2 linked regions of the Tardiphaga sp. vice304 genome follow. The protein of the gene in region 1 interacts with the protein of each later gene in a pairwise test. Links are inferred from orthologs where the notes say so. Each region holds a gene or a part of one and is shown on either strand. Other genes may lie near its edges.

The links. Proteins that work in one complex are often made in the same cells at the same time.
Region 2: the proteins of uvrB (region 1) and uvrA interact in binary tests that used the Escherichia coli proteins (3 or more experiments, as listed by UniProt). The link is inferred for Tardiphaga sp. vice304 from one-to-one orthologs.

The regions. Positions count from the first base shown.
Region 1 is NZ_CP041402.1:4,622,561-4,627,523, forward strand. What follows is about bases 508-4,029. They hold uvrB (excinuclease ABC subunit UvrB), read left to right. Parts: upstream 508-850; coding sequence 851-3,829; downstream 3,830-4,029. Other genes in these bases: FNL56_RS22025 (anti-sigma factor), read left to right, coding at 508-725; FNL56_RS22035 (DUF1902 domain-containing protein), read left to right, coding at 3,979-4,029. Outside these bases: more of FNL56_RS22025, read left to right, coding at 1-507; more of FNL56_RS22035, read left to right, coding at 4,030-4,212; FNL56_RS22040 (FRG domain-containing protein), read right to left, coding at 4,250-4,963. UniProt on the Escherichia coli protein: The UvrABC repair system catalyzes the recognition and processing of DNA lesions. A damage recognition complex composed of 2 UvrA and 2 UvrB subunits scans DNA for abnormalities.
Region 2 is NZ_CP041402.1:3,596,032-3,601,052, forward strand. Bases 787-4,366 are described here. They hold uvrA (excinuclease ABC subunit UvrA), read left to right. Parts: upstream 787-1,184; coding sequence 1,185-4,166; downstream 4,167-4,366. Other genes in these bases: FNL56_RS17070 (outer membrane protein), read left to right, coding at 787-944. In the rest of the region: more of FNL56_RS17070, read left to right, coding at 174-786; FNL56_RS17080 (DUF433 domain-containing protein), read right to left, coding at 4,709-4,924. UniProt on the Escherichia coli protein: The UvrABC repair system catalyzes the recognition and processing of DNA lesions. UvrA is an ATPase and a DNA-binding protein. A damage recognition complex composed of 2 UvrA and 2 UvrB subunits scans DNA for abnormalities.

The DNA of each region.
Region 1 (4,963 bases):
TCGCCGCCGACTATGTGATGGGCCTGCTGGAAGGCGCCGAACTGGCCGCCGCGGAGTCGCGTCTCGACAGCGACGACGCCTTCGCCGGCGCGGTCCATGCCTGGCGCGAGCGGCTCGCCGAACTCGATGCCACCGCCGAGGAAATGCAGCCCAGCGCCGCGCTGTGGGACCGCATTGCCGCAAGCACCAGAGTTGCGCCGGCGATCCCGCTGCCGGGCGCGCGCAACGCGCTGCGCGGTGCCACGCTGTGGAACAATTTGCGGTTCTGGCGCGGCGCCGGGATCGGCGGCGCCTTTGCGGCGCTGGCCTTCGCGATGATCATGATCGGCGCGCTGGCGACTTCGCGGCAGCTTCGCCACGAACTGGTGGCGCTGGCGCAGCGCAAGCCGATCTATGTCGCGGTGCTGGTCAACGATACGACCAAAGAAGCCGGCGCGATCGTCAACACGTTCTCCAACGGCCGCGTCGAACTGATCCCGCTGCGCGCCATCGACGTGCCGGCCGGCCGCACGCTGCAGGTCTGGACGCTGTGGGACCGTGCGATCGGGCCGAAATCGATCGGCCTCGCCTCGCAGTCCCGCACATTGCAGCTCAATCTGGAATCGCTGCCGGACACGGTCGCCGACCAGCTGTTCGAGATCACCCTGGAACCCGAAGGCGGCTCGCCGATCGGCCGGCCCACCGGCCCGATCCTGTTCAAGGGCAACGCCGCGCGCGCGCTGTAGCTTTTCGGTGTTCCCCCGACTTCGGGACATGAGGAAGATGACCAGGCCGCGCCCGCCGGAAATGCGCTGCTGAAGCCGCGGCGGCAGGGCTTTTATCGCCGGGGGACTCGCCCCATATTCCCTGTATGGCGAAAACTCCCGAGACACCCAAGAAGTCCCCCATCAAGCGCGCGAAGACCCCGGCGGCGAAGCCCGGCGCGGGGCGACCCGAGGTCAAGCCGATCGGCCCGGCGCTGGCCGAACTGCTGAATCCCGCGATCAACCGCGGCGAGGCCGGCATGGGTTCCTCGACCGGCCTGCAGCCGCCACCGAGCAATTCGCTGGAGCGCCGCTCCGGCGGCGAGGCAGCGGTGCATCGCGCCCGCGCCTCCACGCCGAAGAACTTCAAGGGCGATAGCGGTCCGCGCCCCACCCCGTTGCAGCCGCTGCCGCAGCCGGCGCGGCCTTACGCGCTGCGGCTGAGCGAACAGGGTTTCGAGGAAGCGCCGCAGGCCGTCTATGGCACGCATGCGGCGATCCCGACGCTCGACCCGGAACTGGCGAAGCAATATGGCTTCACCACCGAGGAAGAGGACAATGCCGCGCTGGCCCGCCCGCCGCGCAACAAGATGGAAGCTTTGGGCGTGCAGGCCACCGCCGACGCGCTGGAAGCGCTGGTCACCAATGGCCGCCCCGAATTCAAGGACGACAAGATCTGGGTTCCGCATCGCCCGCCACGCCCCGACAAGTCCGAAGGCGGCGTGAAATTCGTCATCAAGTCGGAATACGAGCCGAAGGGCGACCAGCCGACCGCGATCAAGGAACTGGTCGAGGGCATCAGCCGCAACGACCGCACCCAGGTGCTGCTCGGCGTCACCGGCTCCGGCAAGACCTATACGATGGCCAAGGTGATCGAGGCGACGCAGCGCCCGGCGATCATCCTCGCGCCGAACAAGACGCTGGCGGCGCAGCTCTATGGCGAGTTCAAGAGCTTCTTCCCCGACAACGCCGTCGAATATTTTGTCTCGTATTACGACTACTACCAGCCCGAGGCCTATGTGCCGCGGACCGACACTTATATCGAGAAGGATTCCTCGATCAACGAGCAGATCGACCGCATGCGCCATTCGGCGACGCGCGCGCTGCTGGAGCGCGACGACGTCATCATCGTGGCTTCCGTGTCATGCATCTACGGTATCGGCTCGGTGGAGACCTACACCGCGATGACCTTCGCCCTGAAGAAAGGCGAGCGCATCGACCAGCGGCAGTTGATCGCCGACCTCGTGGCGCTGCAATACAAGCGCACACAACACGACTTCACCCGCGGCACTTTTCGCGTGCGCGGCGATGTCATCGACATCTTCCCGGCGCACTACGAAGACCGCGCCTGGCGCGTCAATCTGTTCGGCGACACCGTCGAGACCATCGAGGAATTCGACCCGCTCACCGGCCACAAGCAGGACGAGCTGGAATTCATCAAGATCTATGCCAACTCGCATTACGTGACGCCGCGGCCGACCCTGATCCAGGCGATCAAGTCGATCAAGGCCGAGTTGAAATGGCGGCTCGAGCAGCTGCACGAACAGGGCCGCCTCTTGGAAGCGCAGCGGCTCGAGCAGCGCACCACCTTCGACATCGAGATGATGGAAGCCACCGGCTCCTGCGCCGGCATCGAGAATTACAGCCGCTATCTCACCGGCCGCCGGCCGGGCGAGCCGCCGCCGACCCTGTTCGAATACGTGCCGGACAACGCGCTGGTATTCGCCGACGAGAGCCACGTCACCGTGCCGCAGATCGGCGGCATGTTCAAAGGCGATTTTCGGCGCAAGGCGACGCTGGCGGAATATGGCTTCCGCCTGCCCTCCTGCATGGACAACCGGCCGCTGCGCTTCGAGGAATGGGACATGATGCGCCCGCAATCGGTCGCGGTGTCGGCCACGCCCTCCGCGTGGGAGCTCAACGAATCCGGCGGCGTGTTCGTCGAGCAGGTCATCCGCCCGACCGGGCTGATCGATCCGCCGATCAACATCCGCCCGGCGCGCACCCAGGTCGACGATCTCGTCGGCGAGGTCCGCGCCACCTGCGCGGCCGGCTATCGCTCGCTGATCACCGTGCTGACCAAGCGCATGGCGGAGGATCTGACCGAGTACTTGCATGAGCAGGGCATCCGCGTGCGCTACATGCACTCCGACATCGACACCATCGAGCGCATCGAGATCATCCGCGACCTGCGGCTCGGCGCGTTCGACGCGCTGGTCGGCATCAATTTGCTGCGCGAAGGCCTCGACATTCCCGAATGCGCGCTGGTCGCCGTGCTCGACGCCGACAAGGAAGGTTTCCTGCGCTCCGAGACGTCGCTGATCCAGACCATCGGCCGCGCGGCGCGCAACGTCGACGGCAAGGTGATCCTCTATGCGGACAAGATGACCGGCTCGATGGAGCGCGCCATCGCCGAGACCGACCGCCGCCGCGAAAAGCAGGTCGAATACAACACGCTCCACAACATCACGCCGGCGAGCATCAAGAAGTCGATCGGCGACATCATGAACTCGGTCTACGAGCGCGACCACGTGCTGGTGGAAATCGGCAATGGCGGCATGGCCGACGACGTCATGGCCATCGGGCACAATTTCGAGGCCGTGCTGGGCGATCTCGAAACCCGCATGCGCGAAGCCGCCGCCGACCTCAACTTCGAGGAAGCAGCAAGACTGCGCGACGAGGTCAAGCGGTTGCGCGCGACCGAGCTAGCTGTCGTGGACGACCCCACCGCCAAGCAGCGCAAGGTGGCCGGCGCGGCCGGTTCGTTCAAGGGCGACAAGCAGTTCGGCGCCAGCGCCAACATGCCGAAGCTTTCGGCCAAGCGCGGCGGCAACAACACGCCGTCGTCGAAAGTGCACAAGCCCGGCCTGGATGAGATGGGCATCGCCACCTGGCACGAAGTGCTGCCGGATCGCGGCAAGAAGGTCGGACGTCCGCGCAAGCCGACGCTCGACGAAATGGGCCCGGGGACGGAGAGCAAGATCTTCCAGCCGAAGGATTCACGGCAATCGGGACCGGAGTTCGGCCCGACCGCCAGAAGCTCCGGCGGCGCGCCGGGGCATCGGGGCGGGTGGAAGAAGCGGTAGCTTCTTCTGAGACGGCACGGCAGCAGTGTCCCCTCCCCCCTCGTGGGGGAGGGTCAGGGAGAGGGGGGAGCCGCACGGCGCACGGCCCGCCGGTGATATCCAATTGAGAATTCACCCCGACGCGCTATGATTTCAACAAGGCCGAACCATTGCGCCGGGAGACGACCCTGTCCCTCATCATCAATGTCGACTACGACGAAGAAGCCCAGGTCTGGGTCGTGCAGAGCGACACGATCCCGCTGGTGACCGAATCGGATACGTTCGAAATCCTGTACCGCAAACTGCCGGACATGATACAGGACGTGCTGCTCGACAACGGCGACCCGCGGGCCGGCCAGGACGTGCCGTTCGAAGTAACGCCTCCATCGTATGGCGAGCGATAGGCTCTCTCGAAAACGACATCGGAATAGCTTTCGTGAATTAAGGCTCCTCCCGAATGGACAGGCTCTCCATTAAGCTATCTTCCGAGCCGAAAAGGGTGAACGCACTTAGATTATAGCGCTGCAGCTCTTTGAGAGCCTTTTTTCGTTCGCTATTCGCGATAACAAACTTAAAAACTACGTCCTGCTGAAATTTTGCCTCTGGATCGTAAGGCTGGCAGACCTCGGAATGGTCCGCAAATAGCGGTCTCCCTCCGCCCCAAGAAGTGCAAATTGTATATTGCGATTGCTGCGAGAAATGTCGTTTCGGCCCGAGAACGTACGGCCCCAACTGCGTGATTGATGGACTATCGCTTCCCCCGACCTTAAAGCCGCCGGCTGCTCTATCGCGAAACGCGAATATAGCAACGCTTTCCTCCGTGACAGAGTAAAAGGCAAAGTAAGCGGCGACAAAGGGGGATGCGCTCCAGTCTAATAATGGGGACGGAAAGCCATGATGACGCAAATAGACCATGTACGCATAGTGAGGCAAGTTTCCGAAATTGAACGTTCGATTAAAGCTATCGTAGTCGTTTAAGATTTTCGGCTCCAGAATCGAAAAATTCGGTTCGTCAAGCCACGAATTTTCCGTCAGAGCCTGGACCTCCGATTTTATCCTGAGAATCAGTCGATAGTAGTCGGACACTTCTTCGTAGTGCTCGCTTCGCTGCAAAGTGGTGTCCAGCTTCCAAGAGCTGGATGCATGTCCTCGGAA
Region 2 (5,021 bases), 1.0 Mb from region 1 along the record:
GCGAAATAGTTCATTAACTTAGAAGCCGCGCCATTTCCGCGGCGACTGTGGCTTTGCGGTGACGGACAGCGCTGCAACTCTAAGGTACAAAGTTCGCGATGGAGTCGAATACGGCGCTCGCGCCTTGGGGATCGCTTCGGGGGAACGAAGCGACATGAACAGGAGAATTTGAAATGAAAAAACTTTTCCTCGCCACCGTCGCACTGGCTGCCTTGGGCACAGCGACTTCTGCTTCCGCCGCCGACCTCGCCCGGCGGACCTATACCAAAGCGCCGCCGATGATCGCCGCGGTCTATGACTGGTCGGGTTTCTACATCGGCGGTAACGGCGGCTACGGCTCGGCCAGCAAGTGCTGGGATTTCATCCCGTCGACCGTTGCGGGCGTTCCGACCGGCGCGGCTAACGTCGGCGAAGGCTGTCACGACGCCGACGGCGGCACCGCGGGCGGCCAGATCGGCTACCGTTGGCAGAACGCTTCCTGGGTCTACGGCCTGGAAGCCCAGGGCAACTGGGCTGACTTCAAGGGCAGAAATGTCAGCACCCCGTTCCCGCTGATCGCGAACCGCTCCAAGATCGATGCCTTCGGGCTGTTCACCGGTCAGATCGGCTATGCCTGGAACAACACGCTGCTGTACGTGAAGGGCGGCGCCGCCGTGGTCAATGAGGAGTACTCCTCGGTCAACGCCGCAACGGGATTGCTGTTGGCGACGGCCAGCAGCAACACCCGCTGGGGCGGCGTGATCGGCGTCGGGCTGGAATATGGCTTCACCCCGAACTGGTCGTTCGCGGTGGCCTATGACCACATCTTCCTCGATGGCCGCGATGCCCGCTTCACCACCCCGGCTGGCGTCTTCTACGCCAACGACCGGATCAGCGGCGATGTCGATCTTGTCACCGCCCGCATCAACTACCGCTGGGGCGGCCCCGCCGTCGGCCGCTACTGAGCCAACCGCAGTTTCGATACGAAGGCCGGCTCTCGAGCCGGCCTTTCTGTTTGCGGGGACGCGGTCGTCCTGCCCACCCCTGCAACCCGATCGCCAACAATCCGTTGATGATTTTCGCCGGGCACTGGAAATCTCCCCTCGTTCTTCCTATGTTCCGAAGTCAGTCAATTGGCGTTTGATCCCGGCATGCCCGGCGATACCAGCCCGGATTCGGCGCGCCTGATGCGCCGGGGATTTGTCATGGACGAGATCATCAAGGCCAAGCGGCAGCCGGTCGGCTCGGCGCTGCGCAACATTACCATCCGCGGCGCGCGCGAGCACAATCTGAAGAACGTCGATCTCGAGATCCCGCGCGACAAGCTGGTGGTGTTCACCGGCCTGTCCGGCTCCGGCAAGTCCTCGCTGGCTTTTGACACGATCTATGCCGAGGGCCAGCGCCGCTACGTCGAATCGCTGTCTGCCTATGCCCGCCAGTTCCTGGAAATGATGCAGAAGCCGGACGTCGACCAGATCGACGGCCTGTCGCCCGCCATTTCCATCGAGCAGAAGACCACCTCGAAAAATCCGCGCTCGACGGTCGGCACCGTCACCGAGATCTACGACTATATGCGCCTGCTCTGGGCGCGGGTCGGCGTGCCCTACTCGCCGGCCACCGGCCTGCCGATCGAGAGCCAGACCGTGTCGATGATGGTCGACCGTGTGCTGGCGCTGCCGGAAGGCACACGGCTCTATCTGCTGGCGCCGGTGGTGCGCGGCCGCAAGGGCGAATATCGCAAGGAGATGGCGGAATACCTCAAGAAGGGATTCCAGCGCATCAAGATCGACGGCAGCTTTCATGAACTGGCCGAGGCCCCGGTGCTCGACAAGAAATTTCCGCACGACATCGACGTCGTCGTCGATCGGATCGTGGTGCGCCCGGATATCGGCCAGCGCCTCGCCGAGAGCTTCGAGACCGCGCTGAAACTGGCCGAAGGTCTGGCCGTGATCGAATATGCCGACGCGCCGCCGTCCGCGCCTGTCGAAGACAACAAGAAGGCCGACAAGAAGGTCGCCAAGATCCACGACAAGACCGGCGCCGAGCGCATCCTGTTTTCGGAGAAATTCGCCTGCCCCGTCTCGGGCTTCACCATCCCCGAGATCGAACCGCGGCTGTTCTCGTTCAACAACCCCTACGGCGCCTGCCCGAAATGCGGCGGCCTCGGCGTCGAGCAGACCATCGATGCCGAGCTGGTGATCCCCGACAAGGACCTGACGCTACGCAAGGGCGCGATCGCGCCATGGGCGAAGTCATCGTCGCCCTATTACATCCAGACCCTGACGGCGCTCGGCAAGTTCTACAAGTTCACGCTCGACACCAAGTGGAAAGATCTGCCGAAGAAGACGCAGAACGCCATCCTGCATGGTTCCGGCGACGACGAGATCAAGTTCTCCTACGAGGACGGCGTGCGCGCCTACGACACCAAGAAGCCGTTCGAGGGCGTCGTCACCAATATCGATCGCCGCTTCCGCGAGACCGAAAGCGAATGGGCGCGCGAAGAGCTCGGCAAGTATTTTTCCGACGTGCCGTGCGACGCCTGCTCGGGCTACCGGCTGAAGCCGGAGGCGCTCTCCGTCAAGATCGGCGGCAAGCATGTCGGCGAGATCTCGGAAATGTCGGTGCGCAAGGCCGGCGAATGGTTCGCCACCGTACCCACCATGCTCAACAAGCAGCAGAACGAGATCGCGCTGCGCATCCTGAAGGAGATCCGCGAGCGCCTTTCCTTCCTGCTCGACGTCGGCCTCAACTATCTGACACTGGCGCGCGCCTCCGGCACGCTGTCGGGCGGCGAAAGCCAGCGCATTCGCCTCGCGTCGCAGATCGGCTCCGGCCTCACCGGCGTGCTCTACGTGCTGGATGAGCCCTCGATCGGCCTGCACCAGCGCGACAATGCGCGGCTGCTCGATACGCTGCGCCGGCTGCGCGACCTCGGCAACACCGTGATCGTGGTCGAGCATGACGAGGACGCCGTGCTCGCCGCCGACTACGTCGTCGACGTCGGCCCGGGCGCCGGCACGCATGGCGGCCATATCGTGGCGCAGGGCACGCCGAAGCAGGTGATGGCCAATCCGAATTCGCTGACCGGAAAATATCTCACCGGCGAGATGTCGGTGCCGGTGCCGGTGCGCCGGCCGCCGAACCATCGCCGCACCATCAAGGTGATCAACGCCCGCGGCAACAATCTGAAGAACGTCTCGGCGGAGATCCCACTGGGGCTGTTCACCGCCGTCACCGGCGTCTCCGGCGGCGGCAAGTCGACGCTGCTGATCGACACGCTCTACAAGGCGATCGCGCGAAAACTCAACAATGCCAGCGAGGGCGCCGCCCCGCACGACCGCATCGAGGGGCTCGAGCACATCGACAAGATCATCGAGATCGACCAGTCGCCGATCGGCCGCACGCCGCGCTCCAACCCCGCGACCTATACCGGCGCCTTCACGCCGATCCGCGAATGGTTCGCCGGCCTGCCGGAATCCAAGGCGCGCGGCTACGAGGCCGGTCGCTTCTCGTTCAACGTCAAGGGCGGCCGCTGCGAGGCCTGCCAGGGCGACGGCGTCATCAAGATCGAGATGCACTTCCTGCCCGACGTCTACGTCACCTGCGACACCTGCAAGGGCAAGCGCTACAACCGCGAAACCCTCGAAGTGCTGTTCAAGAACAAGTCGATCGCCGACGTGCTCGACATGACCGTCGAAGAAGCCGCCGACTTCTTCAAGGCCGTGCCGCGCGTCCGCGAAACTTTTAAAACATTGCAGCGCGTCGGGCTCGACTACATCCACGTCGGCCAGCAGGCCACGACTTTGTCCGGCGGCGAGGCGCAGCGCGTCAAGCTGGCCAAGGAACTATCCAAGCGCGCCACCGGCCGCACGCTGTACATCCTGGATGAGCCGACCACCGGCCTGCACTTCCACGACGTCGCGAAGCTTCTCGAAGTGCTGCACGAGCTGGTCTCGCAGGGCAACACGGTGGTGGTGATCGAGCACAATCTCGAAGTCATCAAGACCGCGGACTGGGTGATCGACCTCGGCCCCGAAGGCGGCGACGGCGGCGGCGAAATCGTCGCCTGGGGCCCGCCCGAAGACATCGTCAAAGCGCCGCGCAGCCACACCGGCACCTACCTCAAGCCGGTGCTGGCCAAGGCGGCCAAGCCGAAGAAGCGGAAGGTGGACGAGGCGGCGGAGTGAGGGGGAAATGCTTACAACGTTGAAACAGGTTGCCTATAATTTGCAGCAAGCGTAGCCCGCATGAGCGCAGCGACATGCGGGAGTTTCTGGCCTCGGACTTCCCCGCATATCGCTAAGCTCACGCGGGCTACTCGCATTGTTACAGCCTGAGCCGGCCTCTCACTGCTGAGCATTTTGCCTATGGATAGACTTCGGAGCGGAATCCGCCGAATTTTTCGAGAGCTTTGGTCGATTACGAAGTGGATCGGTTCGTCGGTTCTTTTGGGTGATTTGCGTTTATGGCGCATGGCAATTAGCGAAGCCGCATGTTTGTGGCCCGAGCGAGACGGCTCTTATCTGCCTCTGAACCGCCCCGGGTTGATCGGAGGCTCCAACTTCTGAGAGGATGGAGCCATGACAAGCAAGACGACAAACAAGTTTTCACCCGAGGTCCGGGCCCGTGCGGTTCGGATGGTTCTGGATCACGCAAGCCCGTAGGGCAGATTAGGCGAAGCCGTAATCCGCCATCATCAGCGGCGGATTACGGCTTCGCCTAATCCGCCCTACGCAAGCGGCTTTGGCCGACGCGCTGCAAACGCCAGGACAGCGTCGATATCCTCTGCTTCGAGATAGGGGTAGTCGAGCAGGATGTCATCGCGGGACTGCCCGGCGGACAACAGATGCAGCACGTCCGAAACAGTGATGCGCAGACCTCTGATACACGAACGGCCATGCATCAGGTCGGGATCAGTTGTAATTCTTGTCAAAAGCTCTGACATGGCCCACCCTAGATATGCATAGCGGATTGCGGGCGGACTGTCAGCATAACGGCCCGGCCCCGTCCAGATTGGCAAGGTCCAATGGATCGAGAAACGC